Linked DNA regions of Nitratifractor salsuginis DSM 16511. The protein of the gene in region 2 interacts with the protein of the main gene of each other region in a pairwise test. Links are inferred from orthologs where the notes say so. Each region holds a gene or a part of one and is shown on either strand. Other genes may lie near its edges.

Region 1 (6,327 bases), 770 kb from region 2 along the record:
CGCCACGAATTGGGCGCCGACCGGATCGTCAACGAGATTCTCATCGACGGGATGAAGGTGATCGGTGAACTCTTCGGCAGTGGGCAGATGCAGCTGCCTTTTGTGCTTCAATCGGCCGAAACGATGAAGGCGACGGTGGATTACCTCAATCCCTACCTCACCAAGCAGGAAAAAGAGAGCGATACGACGCTGGTGATCGGTACCGTCAAAGGCGACGTCCACGACGTGGGCAAGAACCTGGTGGACATTATCCTCTCCAACAATGGCTTCAAGGTCAAAAACATCGGCATCAAAGTAGAGCTGGAGCAGTTCCTCGAAGCCTACGAAGAGGTCAACGCCGACGCCATCGGGATGAGCGGCCTATTGGTCAAATCGACCCAGGTGATGAAGGAGAATCTGGAGGAGTTGGCCCGTCGGGGGATCGAGATACCGATTATCATGGGGGGAGCGGCGCTGACCCGGGGATTCGTGGACGACTACTGCCGCCCCATCTACAAGGGCCCCATCTTCTACTGCCGCGACGCTTTCGACGGAGTGGTGGCGATGAGCCGGATCGAAGAGTGGAAAAAAGACCCCTCCAAACCCCTCGATACCCGGATGGCCGGCGATATGAACGAGCGAGTGGTCAAAGAGAAGAAGGAGGTGGTGATCCCTCCTTTTGAAGAGATCAAAATGCCCAAGCCCGTGGAGATCCCCACGCCCCCCTTCTGGGGCCGGCGGGTGATGGATCGGGAGAACCTGGACCTGAGTATGATCTTCGACTGGGTCAACAAGCGGACCCTTTTTAAGATGCATTGGGGCTACAAGAGCAAAGGGATGAGCAAGGAGGAATATCAAAAGCTCCTGGACAAAACCGTCTATCCCGCCTGGGAACGGCTGAAGGATACCTTCCTCAAAGAGAAGCTCTTCGAGCCGACCATCCTCTACGGCTACTATCCCTGCCGCAGCGATGATCAGGAGCTCTTCCTCTTCTCACCCGATGAGGGGTGGTTCAGCGAGAGCGAAGTCAACCGTGAACCCCTGGAAGAGATCGTGGGACGCGCGGTCGGGGTCTTCAACTTCCCCCGCCAGCGGCGCAAACCCTATCGGGCGCTGAGCGACTTCTTCCGCCATGAGCGTCACGATGTGGTGGCGCTTACCTGCGTCAGCGCCGGGCCGAAGATCACTGAATATGAGCGGGCGCTTTATGAAAAGGGAGAGTATCTGGAGTACAACCTGGTCCACGGCCTCGGCGTGGAACTAGCCGAAGCTCTGGCGGAGGTGGCCCACAAGCAGATTCGCCTGGATCTGGGCATCGCCAGCGAGGACGAGGGGCATACCCTGCGGGATGTGCGGATGAACCGCTACCGGGGTGCGCGCTACAGCTTCGGCTATGCCGCCTGCCCCGACCTGGAGCAGAGCCGGGTCATCTTTGACCTCCTTGAGCCCGAAGAGTTTGGCATTGAACTGAGCGAAACCTTCCAGATCCACCCCGAGCAGAGCACGACGGCGATCGTGGTGCACCATCCCGAAGCGACCTATTACGCAGTCTAAATAATGGTGTAGTAATGCTTGATACAGCATACTACTCAATTCAGTGAAAGTTGGGAATCCTATTGATCGGTCTTTCGATCGAAAATGAAGACTTAAAGCGGGTTTTCGGGTTGCTATTTCATAGTTTTTTCCAGGAAATCGATGATGAGTTTTTTCTTCATAGAGTTTCCAATACCCCGATGAACTTTCAGTAAGGATTTCATCGGAGAGAAGAGCCCCCCATCCAGAGCATTGGTCGTATTGGCAATGCCAAGATGAGAATGAGTTTTATAAGTGAAAAGATAAGGAAGATTGCGTTCAAGACTTCGATAGGCTGAACGAAGTCGATCGTGGGTGTAGTGCCATCCGCGAGGAGAATCATCTTCCGTTTTCTCTTCATAGAAGTCCTTGTGTCTCTGAAGCAAAGCTTCTGGCATATAACGGAAACGACAGGGAGTGGTTTTGCCGAGATATGATGCAATACGTTTGAGATCCCTGGAGGCTTGATAGGTAGGTCTGCGTGTCAGATAACGGGTCAATATCGCCTGTTGGTAAAAGTGGCACATTTGAACCGGAAGATCAGCAAAGAGCCCGAATAATCCCCGTCGGCCATCGACGGTCGCTGCCTGAATTACAAAGCCCTGATCGAGAAGGCTTTGCCGAATCATCGCATATTCATTGAGCGTCTCAGTCTGAATAAAACGATACGCTACAGGTCGGCCACTCAGGACATCCTTGGCCACCAGCACACCAAAGCCCTCTCCCCGTTTTCCGAAGAATGTCGCATCGATGACCAAAGTGACCGGCCTGGGACGAGGTAAAGCCTTCTGCGGTTCATAGCTATGAATCTGACGTTGAATCCACACCCGATCTCTATGATAGGTCCGAGATAAGGCTTTGCGCGTTTGGTGTTCATAGAAGTAGGCAATAAAAAGTTGTTTCTGTATTCGGGAAGGACGTCTACTTGAAGAAAAGCCATGCCGACAGTTTAGACATAAATAGCGCTGGATCCCAGATCTTTTCCCATTCTTTTTCGTCTGCCAGGAACCGCATACAGGGCACTTTTTTACAAGCCATCTGTAAAAAAGTCCTTTTTAGACCCTATATTACCGAAGCTATAGAGGATTTTTAGCAACCCGAAAAACCGCTTTAGCTCGAAATTCCAAATAAAGGGTTTTGCGACAAGATCATTATTGAGATCTTCTCGCTCAAAGATGGTTTGCCGATTAAAGAGGTTGAGCTGAAGAGTCCCTAAGATTTTCTGAGCTTAAACTCATAAGCCTCTTTATCGAAGTAGCCTTGGTGAACCTTCATCGAATCTTGGTTTACATCAAAGAGCCAGAAACACTCTCTACCTTCCATTGTAACGCTGCCGGCGCAGTACTCATCGATATTCAGCCCTTCATCGGCTAATGAAGTGCGGTAGCATCGGTGGACGTGGCCGTTGAGGATGGCTCCTTTTTGGATGAGGCGACAGACATTGAGGAATTCGTCTGCATTGCGTAATCCGTGGTTGGGTTTGTCCGGTCGGCCATTTGCAAGCCTGGCGGCATAGTGGGTCATCACGAAGATCCAGCGGTCTTTGATTCTATGATCCTGTAAGATCTTCTCCAAAGCTTCGAGTTGTGCAGGGGGGATATAGCCATCCGAGCGCCAGGGAAGGGGATTGGGTTTGGCACTGTTGACGGCGACGACGGCTATATCCTCACTGAAAAGCCGCACGATGGGCCAGGGGCCGTCTACGGCATATTGGGGCCAATCGGTATGCATATATTGGCCGAAATAGTAGTGGAAATGGTCGCCTCGTATCACGTCGGCACTGTAGACATCGTGGTTACCGGGAATGATGATGAAATGTTTGGGAGGCTGGGCCAGGGGGGCCAGAAGCTCCGCGGCATTTTCCAGCTCCGCCGTCAGTCCCAGAGCGGTCACATCGCCGGTGCAGAGGACCAGATCGACACCGTAACGTTCTTTGAAGCGAGCGAGTGCGGCGATTTTCTCTTCGGCTTCGTCAAAATAGCGTCCCCTTCCTCCCAAAAGGTTCAGTGCCCCTATGGCACGTTTTCCGAATAGTTTTTTCCAGGGAATGCTCCTGAGTGAGAGATCAAAATGGGGGTCACTGCAGTGCAGTATTCTCATTATGCTTCCTGGAGCAGAGGGGTATTGGGGGGAAGGACGACGTTGAGTGCCTGCGGGTGGATCCTGAACTCGAAACGGTCAGCCTCGTAGGGTTCGCCGTCTAGATTGATCTGCCGCACGCCCTCTTCGGGGATGAAGGTGACCTCTTGCACGCGAAAGATCTTTTTGAAAGGAAGGATCCAGCCAAGGACTGAGGAGGGCGGTGCGAGATCTTCCGGGATCGGTGGTGAATCGAGGGTATAGAGGACTACATCGAATTGGCCGTCATCGACATAGGCATTCGGGGCGAGGACCATGCCTCCACCTGCCTGGCGGGCATTGCAGACGGCGATGGCGTAGGCACTCCCTTCGAAACATTGATCGCCCACACACATTTTCCCCTGTATAGGGGTGAATTCGAAGAGCTTCAAAACTCCGGTAAGCAGATAGGCGGCTCCTCCGAGCATCTGTTTGAGCTCCGGTGGGGTTTCCGCGGTGATCACGGCTCCAAAGCCACCGCTGGCCACATTGAGGAAATGGCGTTCGTTGACCTGTCCTATATCAATGGGAACGCTGCAGCAGTCGATGGCTGTTATGAGCGCCTGCCGGGGATTTTCCGGAATGAAGGCAGCGGTGGCGAAGTCATTGGCTGTTCCGATTGGAAAGATGCCCAGTTCCGGCCGTTTCTCTTTGGGGATCGCCATCAGCGCATTGACCGTAAGATTGAGCGTACCGTCCCCTCCGCCGGCGATGAGACGTTCAACTCCATTCTCGACTGCGTCGGTAACCAGTAGAGGAAAATCTTCGGGGCTCTCACTGTAGCGGACATCAAGGGCGAAAAAGTGATGCTGTCGAATCCAGGTTATCGCTTCCTGGACATCTTGTCGATCACGTTTACTGCCGTTGAGGATCAGACGTATCTTCATAGTCTGCCTTCACTTTTTCCGTCTTCCTGAATGGGAAAGCATTTTGATAGAAAAGGAGTCGCCCTTTTATCAGAAGAGAAGGAAGAATTTTTTTGAATTTCCTGATATGACTGCATAACGACCCCTTTTCGATTTATAATCAATTATATCGTAACCCTCGATAGTTGCCGAGGTTGGGGGCGTTTGGAAAATAGACCAGCTTATAAGCGGATGATATTAGAAACAGGTTGGATGAAAGAAAGAATCTCAAATATTGAGTTAATGTTTGAAGAAGTTTAAAATGATGATTTTATGGAAGTTCCTGAATGGTGGCGCGGGGCGGAATCGAACCGCCGACACAAGGATTTTCAGTCCTTTGCTCTACCAACTGAGCTACCGAGCCATTTGAAGTGGACTGAAATTATATCCCATAAAACTTATATGACGCTTAATCTATCTCAATTTTCTTGACATAATCGACCAGGGCATCTCCTCGGTGGGCATAGGAGGGAAACTGGTCCAGGCTGGCGGCGGCGGGGGAAAGCAGGGCGACTTCCGAGGGCTTTAGGGCTCGATCGACAGCTTGGAGCGCTTCGTCGAGATGGGTGAAGCTCTGTACCGGGACTCCATAGTCTCGGGCCAGTTGGCTAAGGCGGCGGTTGTTGCTGCCGATGGTGTAGAGTTTGGCGTCGAGCCGGGCGAGGCACCGGATGAGGGGGGTCATATCGACTCCTTTGTCATCGCCGCCGGCAATGAGATGGATAGGACGGTCGGCATAGGCTTCCAACGCCTGGAGGGCTGCGTCGAGGTTGGTAGCTTTGGAGTCGTTGACCCAGAGGCGGCCCCGGGCATCGAGGATCTCTTCCTGGCGGTGCCGGTCGAGGCGGAAGGCATCGAGCTGGTCGTAGTCGGCTTCGTCGAAGAGGGTACGGCTGACGGCCAGGGCCAATAGGGCATCCTGGAGAAAGCCCGCCCGGTAGCGAAGCCGTGAAGCGTCGAGGTCGAAAAAGGATTCGAGGTAGGCATTGGAGTCGTATTCCACGACCCAGGCGGCACTCGAGGGTCGAGGCAGGCCGGCGGGGATCAGGGCAAGCTCGCCTTCGCGCATCGTTCTCAGCGGGGCCAATTTGTCGGCGGTATAAGCCTCGGGGCTACCGTGCCAATCGATGTGATCGGGGGTGATGGGCAGAAGCAGATAGAGATCGGGGGAGGCGTAGCGGGTATGGTGGAGGGTGTAGGAGCTGGTCTCCAGGATCCACAGGGGTGCTTCGGGGTCGAGATCGGCCAGAGGGGTTCCGATGTTGCCCCCGCTGAGTGCTCCGTGGGGTTCCAGGAGCCAGGTGAGCATCTGGGTGGTGGTGGTTTTGCCGTTGGTGCCGCTGATCCAAACGGTGCGGGGAGGGGTTTTGGGCAGAAGATTGAAAATGGAAGATGGAAGATGTCGGCGTTGCTCTTCCGAAAGAGTTTCGATCCATTTGCGTGAGAGAAAAAGGTCGTATTCGCTGATCGGGTTTCGTGCTTTGGCCAGCAGGGGGCTGTCGGGCCGGATGCTGGGGGTGAGGATCTCCAAGGCGCTCTGCTCGGGAGCAAAATCTCTAGAGGGATGAATGCGGTTGCCCGCTTCATCTACATAAGGCTTTTCGCAGCGGTCATCGTAAAAATCGAAGCCGCCGCCAAAACGTGCGGCGATGGCCCGGGTGGTTTTGCCGTAACCGAAAAAGGAAAGATGCATTATCGAGCTCCGAGATTGTGTGAGAAATAAGAAACCAGAAACAAGTAACTAGAGAAAGGG
Region 2 (6,990 bases):
AAGGTCGTTTTTGAGATTGTCCCGGGCATAGTTGCGCAAGGGGATCATAGGGATTTTCATAGTTGGGATTCCTGTTGTGAGTCTGCTCGAATTGAAAATCCGGAATTCTACCATAAACGAAAGACAAACGGGACGCAGAGGTATAATAGAGGTATCACACAAAAAGGAGTCCAATATGTCCATCGAAATCGATACCCGAGGGGTGAACATCACGATCAAGGCAGACGGAAAGCACGAATATGTGGAGATCCGAATGCAGGGCAAACTCCATCACCGGGACTATCAGGTGATGATCCCCGTTATGGAACATGCCATCGAGGCGGCCCGGGACAAAGAGCTCGATATCCTGGTGGATATGCGTCAATTCGAGGGTTGGAGCTTCGAGGCGGCCTTGGATGATATGAAGTTTGGCCTGAAACTGCGAAACGCCTTCAAAAAAATGGCCATCGTCGGCGATAAAAAGTGGGAGGAGCTCTCTATAGAACTCTTCAAACATTTCAGTAAAGGGGAGATACGTTTCTTTAGCGATTACAACGAAGCGCTTGAGTGGCTGCGTTCCGATTCCTGATCATCGTTACGGGTCAATGAAAAAGCTCGGCCTGTGCCGGAGAGACGCTATGGCCCTATGATATACTGAAATCATCAGTATCCCAGGAGGCAAAAGATGGGCAAAAAGACGATGACTCTGATCGACAACCGCAACGGCAAACACTATGAGTATCCCATCCTCGAAGGGAGCCGGGGGCCCGCGGCGGTGGATATGCGGAGCTTTTACCGTGACAGCGGGATGTTCAGCTACGATCCCGGTTTTACCTCCACGGCGAGCTGCCGCTCCGAGATCACTTTCATCGACGGCGAAAAGGGGGAGCTGCGTTATCGGGGGATCCCCATCGAAGAGTTGGCCACAGGCCACAGCTATCTGGAGGTTTGTCATCTGCTTCTTGAAGGGAAGCTCCCCACCGAGGAGGAGCTGACGGCTCTGGACCTGGAGCTGCGGCACCGGGCCTTTTTGCCCGAAAGCCTGGTGAAGCTTTTCGAGACCATGCCCGACAATGCCCACCCTATGTCGACCCTCAGCGCCGGAGCGACGGCACTTTCGGCTTTTTACTACGAGCACCTGAAGCTCGAGAGTGACGAGGATTACCGCGAGATGGCCCACCGGATCATCGCCAAGATGCCCACTCTGGCAGCCTTCGCCTATCGGCACAGCCTGGGGGCCACCTATATCTATCCCGATATCGACCGGAGCTTCACCGAGAATTTCCTCTATATGCTGCGGGCCTATCCCGGAGGCAAGCTCCACCGCGACCCCTCCGGGCCCAGGGAGATCAAGCCCATCGAAGTCCAGGCCCTCGATACCATCTTCACCCTCCACGCCGACCACGAGCAGAACGCTTCCACGACGGTGGTGCGCAGCGTCGCCTCCACCGGCGCCCACCCCTATGTTGCCATCGCCTCCGGGATCGCGGCGCTCTGGGGGCGGGCCCACGGCGGAGCCAACGAGTCGGTGATCGAGCAGCTCAGGATGATCGGCAGCGTGGAGAATGTGGACAAATTCATCGCCCGGGCCAAAGACCCCAAGGACCCCTTCCGGCTGATGGGCTTCGGCCACCGGGTTTACAAAAACTTCGATCCCAGAGCCCGCATTCTCAAGACGCTCCAGGATCAGCTCGTCGAAGAGCTCGATCTCGATACGGAGCTGATGCGTATTGCCCGGCGGATCGAGGAGATCGCCCTGAGCGACGAATATTTCATCAAGCGCAAGCTCTATCCCAATATCGACTTCTACTCCGGTATCATCCTCACCGCCCTGGGACTGCCCCGCTCTATGTTCACTCCCGTCTTCGTCATCGGACGGACCGTGGGTTGGGTGGCCCAGTGGATCGAATTCCGCAAATCCCCCGAAGCGAAGATCGCACGGCCGAGGCAGCTCTATATAGGGAAATGAGGAATGAGTAACCGAGCAACTGAGCAACCGAGCAACTGAGCAACCGAGCAACCGAGTAACCGAGTAATGAGTAACCGATTAATTGAGAATGGAGAGTTGAGAATTGAGAATTGAGAATTGAGACTTAAAGCGGGTTTTCGGGTTGCTATTTCATTGCTTTTTCTAGGAAATCAGTGATGAGTTTCTTCTTCATAGAGTCTCCAATACCCCGATGGATTTTCAATAAAGCTTTCATAGGAGAGAAGAGTCCACCATCCAAAGTATTGGTTGTATTGGCTATGCCAAGATGAGGATGGGTTTTATACGTGAAGAGATAAGGAAGATTGCGTTCAAGACTTCGATAGGCCGAGCGGAGTCGATCATGGGTGTAATGCCATCCACGTGGAGAATCGTCAGGGGTTTTCTCTTCATAGAAATCTTTGTGCCGTTGGAGCCAGGCTTCCAGCATATAGCGGAAACGGCAGGGGGTTGTCTGTCCAAGATAGGAAGCGATACGCTTGAGATCCCTAGAGGCTTGATAGGTAGGTCTGCGCGTCAGATAACGAGTGAGAATGGCTTGTTGATGGAAATGGCACATTTGAACCGGAAGGTCGGCAAAGAGCCCAAACAATCCCCGTCGGCCATCGACGGTGACGGCCTGGATGATAAAGCCCTGATCCAGAAGGCTTTGCCGAAGCATCGCATATTCATTGAGCGTCTCAGTCTGAATGAAACGATACGCTACCAGTTGGCCACTCAGGATATCTTTAGCTACAAGAACACCAAAGCCCTCTCCCCGTTTTCCGAAGAATGTCGCATCGATAACCAAAGTGACCGGTCTGGGATGTGGTGAAGTCTTTGGCGGTTCATAGCTATGAATCTGACGTTGAATCCACTCCCGATCCTTATGATAGGTCCGGGATAAGGCTTTGAGGGTTTGGTGCTCATAGAAGTAGGCAGTAAAGAGTCGTTTTCTGAGGCGGGAGGGACGTCTACGAGAAGAGAAGCTCTGCCGGCAACTTTGGCAAAAATAGCGCTGAATTCCTGCTCTTTTACCATTCTTTTTCGTCGCTTTTGAACCACAGATAGGGCACTTTTTTACAAGCCATCTGTAAAAAAGTCCTTTTTAGAGTCCCCCATCGGGGATCCGTAAACCCCACGCCTTTAGGCGGCCGGGATATGGTATGCTTGAGAGATGCAAGAGTATAAAAGTGGTGGGCATACAGTATGGGATTGTAAATACCATCTCGTGTGGACGACAAAATACCGTTATCCAGTCTTAAAAGGGGATGTAGGGTATCGATGCCGAGATTTGTTGCGTGAGATTGCGATGAGTCGGGAGATGGTGATTTATGCAGGATCCATCAATCGGGATCATGTACATTTGTTGATAGGGATACCGCCAAATATGTCCGTATCGAAAGCGGTGCAATATTTGAAAGGGAAGAGTTCGCATAAATTGATGAGTGAATTTCGGATGCTGAAGAAGCGGTATTGGGGGCAGCATTTGTGGGCGAGAGGATACTGGGTTGCAACGAGTGGAAATGTGACCGATGAAGTCTGGATGGAATATATCAAGAACCAACAACCACCAGAGCTTGATGATGAGTTCCGAGTTGTCTGATCGACTGACGGCCTTCAGGCTGAATGACCGGCTTTCAGCCGTAATCTGAAGCCACCGGCTATTAGCCGGTGGAGGCATTCACGCACCATATTACCGAAGGTTTAAAGGATTTTTAGCAACCCGAAAAACCGCTTTAGCTCAGAATTGAGTGTTGAGAAACGGGACGGCTAGCAACCAAATTGATACCAACGACTGACGACTAAAAACTTGCGACGTGAGGGCCGAAGGCCCGTGCTTGCGACTTGCGACTTTAACTTAAGTGTTCTCCGATTACCCATTCCGTGAAGGGGAGGGCGCAGGTGAAGGCGGGGGAGACGGCGTTGAGGATATGGAGGCTCTTCTCATCCCCTTCGACGATGAAATCATGGACCAGCTCCAGGCTCTCTTTGTCGAGGAGCTGGGCGCGGATGCCGGGGGTGCTCCAGGTGTCGAAGCGCTCGGGCTCGATCTGCTGCACCATCTCCGCGGCGAGGGCGGCCAAATGTTTTTTGGAGTATTTGCGAAACTCTTCCAGGGCCAGGCGGCGGAAGCCGAAGCTATCACTGAGGAAGAGTTTGGCGTCGTACCAGAGGATTTCGCTCAGCTCATCGGGGCGGAAGCGGCTAAGCCCCTGATAATTCTCCCGCCAAAAGGCGGGGATGGCGGTAGGCCCGATCTTGACCGTGCCGTCGACGGTCACGGTGTAGTGGACTCCGAGAAAGGGATTTTCGAGCTTGGGGACGGGGTAGATGTTGGTGCGCAGCGGCGCGGGGCTGCCGCTGTATTTGAGGTAGATCCCTTTGAAAGGGAGGATCGTATAGCGCTCCCCGAAACCGTAGGCCTGGGCGATGCGGTCGGCGTAGAGCCCGGCGCAGTTGATGATGCGGCCGGCGGTAATGCTGTGGGTGCGGGTGAGGATGTGATTGTTGCCCAGGTTCCCCATCCAGGGATTGCCCAGCATGAGCCGGGTCCCTTCATCGGTAACGATCTCCCGCAATTTCCTCAGCACCGCTTTGGGATCGACAGTCGCCGTAGTGGGGCTGTGGAGGGCCTCCCGGTATGTGCGGCAGTTGGGTTCGATCTCCCTCGCTTCCTCTTCGCTGACGATTCGCACATCCACGCCGTTGGCCTCTCCCCGTCGCAGCAGTTCGTGGAGGGTTTGGCGTTCTGATTCATTGCGGGCGACGACCAGCTTGCCGCATTCGTTGATCGCCAGGCCGTGCTTATGGCAAAACGCCCGCATCGCCGCGTTTCCTTCCCGGGTGAAACGGGCTTTGAGGCTTTCGGCAGTGTAGTAAAACCCGGCGTGGAGCACCCCGCTGTTGCGGCCGCTGGCGTGTCGGCCAAGCTCCGGCTCCTTGTCGATGACGACGATGGAAGCTTCGGGATAGCGTTGGCGCAGGTTGTGGGCCATACTCAGGCCGATGATCCCGGCACCGATGATGAGAAAATCGCAGGTCATACACGATCCTTTGGCAAAAAAGGGGCTTTGAATTCGTGATTATAGCGAAGGAAGGGGAAGAAAAATGGGTGGATGATCGCAAAATACGGGCCCGGAAGGCCCGGTAGGAGAAGCTTAGATTTTGCCGTCGAGGTGATCGGCGAGGCGCTGAAGCTTGGCTTTGTAGGCGTCGAGGTCGAACTCTTTGACCCGGGCGACCCCGTCTTCGACGGCAGCCTGGGCGACGGCGGAGGCGACATAGACCAGAACGCGGCGATCGAAGGGAGAGGGGATGATGTAGTCGGGTCCAAACTCCATCGTTTCACGCCCCTGGGCTTTTTTGACGTGCTCGGGCACGGGCTCTTTGGCCAGGGCGGCCAGGGCTTTGGAGGCGGCCATCTTCATATTTTCGGTGATGCGGGTGGCACGCACGTCGAGGGCTCCGCGGAAGATCTGGGGGAAGCCCAGGACATTGTTGACCTGGTTGGGGTAGTCGCTGCGGCCGGTACCGATGATAATATCGGGGCGTGCCTCTTTGGCCAGTTCGGGCTTGATCTCGGGGTTGGGGTTGGCGCAGGCGAAGATGATGGGGCTCTCTTTGCTCATTGTTTTGACCCACTCGGGTTTGATCAGGTCGGGGCCGGAGAGGCCGAGCACCATATCAGCGCCCTTCATCGCGTCTTCGAGGGTGCGGTCGGGTGTGTCGAAAGCGAACTCCTGCTTGTATTTGTTCAAATCAGTCCGTCCGCTGTGGATGACTCCTTTGGAGTCGAGCATCGTGATGTTTTTGACGCCGAGCTGCTTGTACATACGGGCACAGGCGATTCCGGAGGCGCCGGCACCGATGACGACCACTTTGAGGTCTTCGGGTTTTTTGCCGGTCATCTCCAGGACATTGATGAGGCCGGCGGTGGTGATGACGGCGGTACCGTGCTGGTCGTCGTGGAAGACGGGGACGTTACAGATCTCTTTGAGCCGTGCTTCGATCTCGAAGCAGCGGGGAGCGGAGATGTCTTCCAGGTTGACTCCACCGAAGCTGTCGGCGATGCGGGCGACGGTCTCGATGATCTCATCGGTATCTTTGGTATTGATCTCGATGTCGACGGCATCGACGTTGGCGAAGGTTTTGAAGAGAACGGCTTTCCCTTCCATGACGGGCTTGCCCGCCAGATGGCCGATGTCACCCAGGCCCAGGACTGCGGTTCCGTCACTGATGACGGCGACCAGGTTGCCTTTGTTGGTGTATTCGTAGGCTGCCTCTTCATCCTTCTCGATCTCGAGGCAGGGGTAGGCGACGCCGGGGCTGTATGCCATAGAGAGCTCTTTTTCGGTGTCGCAGGGTTTGGTGATCAGGGTGCCGATCTTCCCGTTGGTATCGAATTCGTTACGTGCTTTATGGTACTGAAGGGATTCTTCTCTGAATTTATCGTTGCTCATGGCATCTCCTGTGATTGTGAAATAGTGATACAGTATCTTACATTGAAGAGCTTTAGAATGGAGGATTCGCTTCCGGGAAAGGGATGGCAAATCGCTGAAGTGTAACGAGATTACGCAGAAGGGAGTGTTGAGAGCTGAGCGTTTCGCTCAACGCTCAATAAGCTTCGCACAGAGCTCGAAACGGTTGTGGGTCATCAGGTGGACCTTGGGGTGCAGGGCCATGATCTCGTCGAAGATCCGTTTGGAGAGGGTGAAGCCAACCTCCTGCTCTTTTTCCACACCGTCCATAGCGGCCAAGTTCATTTCGTCGATGATCCTTTTGGGGACGTGGATGCCGGGGACTTTGTCGTCGATGAAGGTGGCAGTGCGGGCCCGGACGATGGGGAACTGTCCCAGGATCAGCCGGGCTTCTTTGGCCGTTTCGCGGATGCTTTTGCCCTTGGCCTCTTCGAAGATCTCCAGGAGTTCCCGGGCATTGTCCAGGTCGAAGACAGGCTGGGTGATGATGGCCCGGGCGCCGTAGTCGAGCTTTTTGACCATCCGTTTCATCAGCTGCTTCATATCTTTGGCATAGGCGTTGCT

Evidence for each region. Proteins that work in one complex are often made in the same cells at the same time.
Region 1: the proteins of NITSA_RS06415 (region 2) and yegS interact in binary tests that used the Escherichia coli proteins (3 or more experiments, as listed by UniProt). The link is inferred for Nitratifractor salsuginis DSM 16511 from one-to-one orthologs.

The regions. Positions count from the first base shown.
Region 1 is NC_014935.1:494,073-500,399, forward strand. What follows is about bases 2,604-5,418. They hold yegS (lipid kinase YegS), read right to left. Parts: upstream 4,557-5,418; coding sequence 3,651-4,556; downstream 2,604-3,650. Other genes in these bases: NITSA_RS02470 (metallophosphoesterase family protein), read right to left, coding at 2,764-3,651; murD (UDP-N-acetylmuramoyl-L-alanine--D-glutamate ligase), read right to left, coding at 4,984-5,418. Outside these bases: metH (methionine synthase), read left to right, coding at 1-1,533; more of murD, read right to left, coding at 5,419-6,267. UniProt on the Escherichia coli protein: In vitro phosphorylates phosphatidylglycerol but not diacylglycerol; the in vivo substrate is unknown.
Region 2 is NC_014935.1:1,262,902-1,269,891, reverse strand. The notes cover bases 1-2,806. They hold NITSA_RS06415 (citrate synthase), read left to right. Parts: upstream 1-664; coding sequence 665-1,948; downstream 1,949-2,806. Other genes in these bases: NITSA_RS11115 (IS256 family transposase, variant Zn-binding type), read right to left, coding at 2,094-2,806; NITSA_RS06420 (SpoIIAA family protein), read left to right, coding at 176-568; NITSA_RS06425 (SulP family inorganic anion transporter), read right to left, coding at 1-60. Also shown: more of NITSA_RS11115, read right to left, coding at 2,807-3,014; tnpA (IS200/IS605 family transposase), read left to right, coding at 3,123-3,551; lhgO (L-2-hydroxyglutarate oxidase), read right to left, coding at 3,802-4,992; NITSA_RS06395 (malic enzyme-like NAD(P)-binding protein), read right to left, coding at 5,107-6,408; NITSA_RS06390 (methylenetetrahydrofolate reductase), read right to left, coding at 6,556-6,990.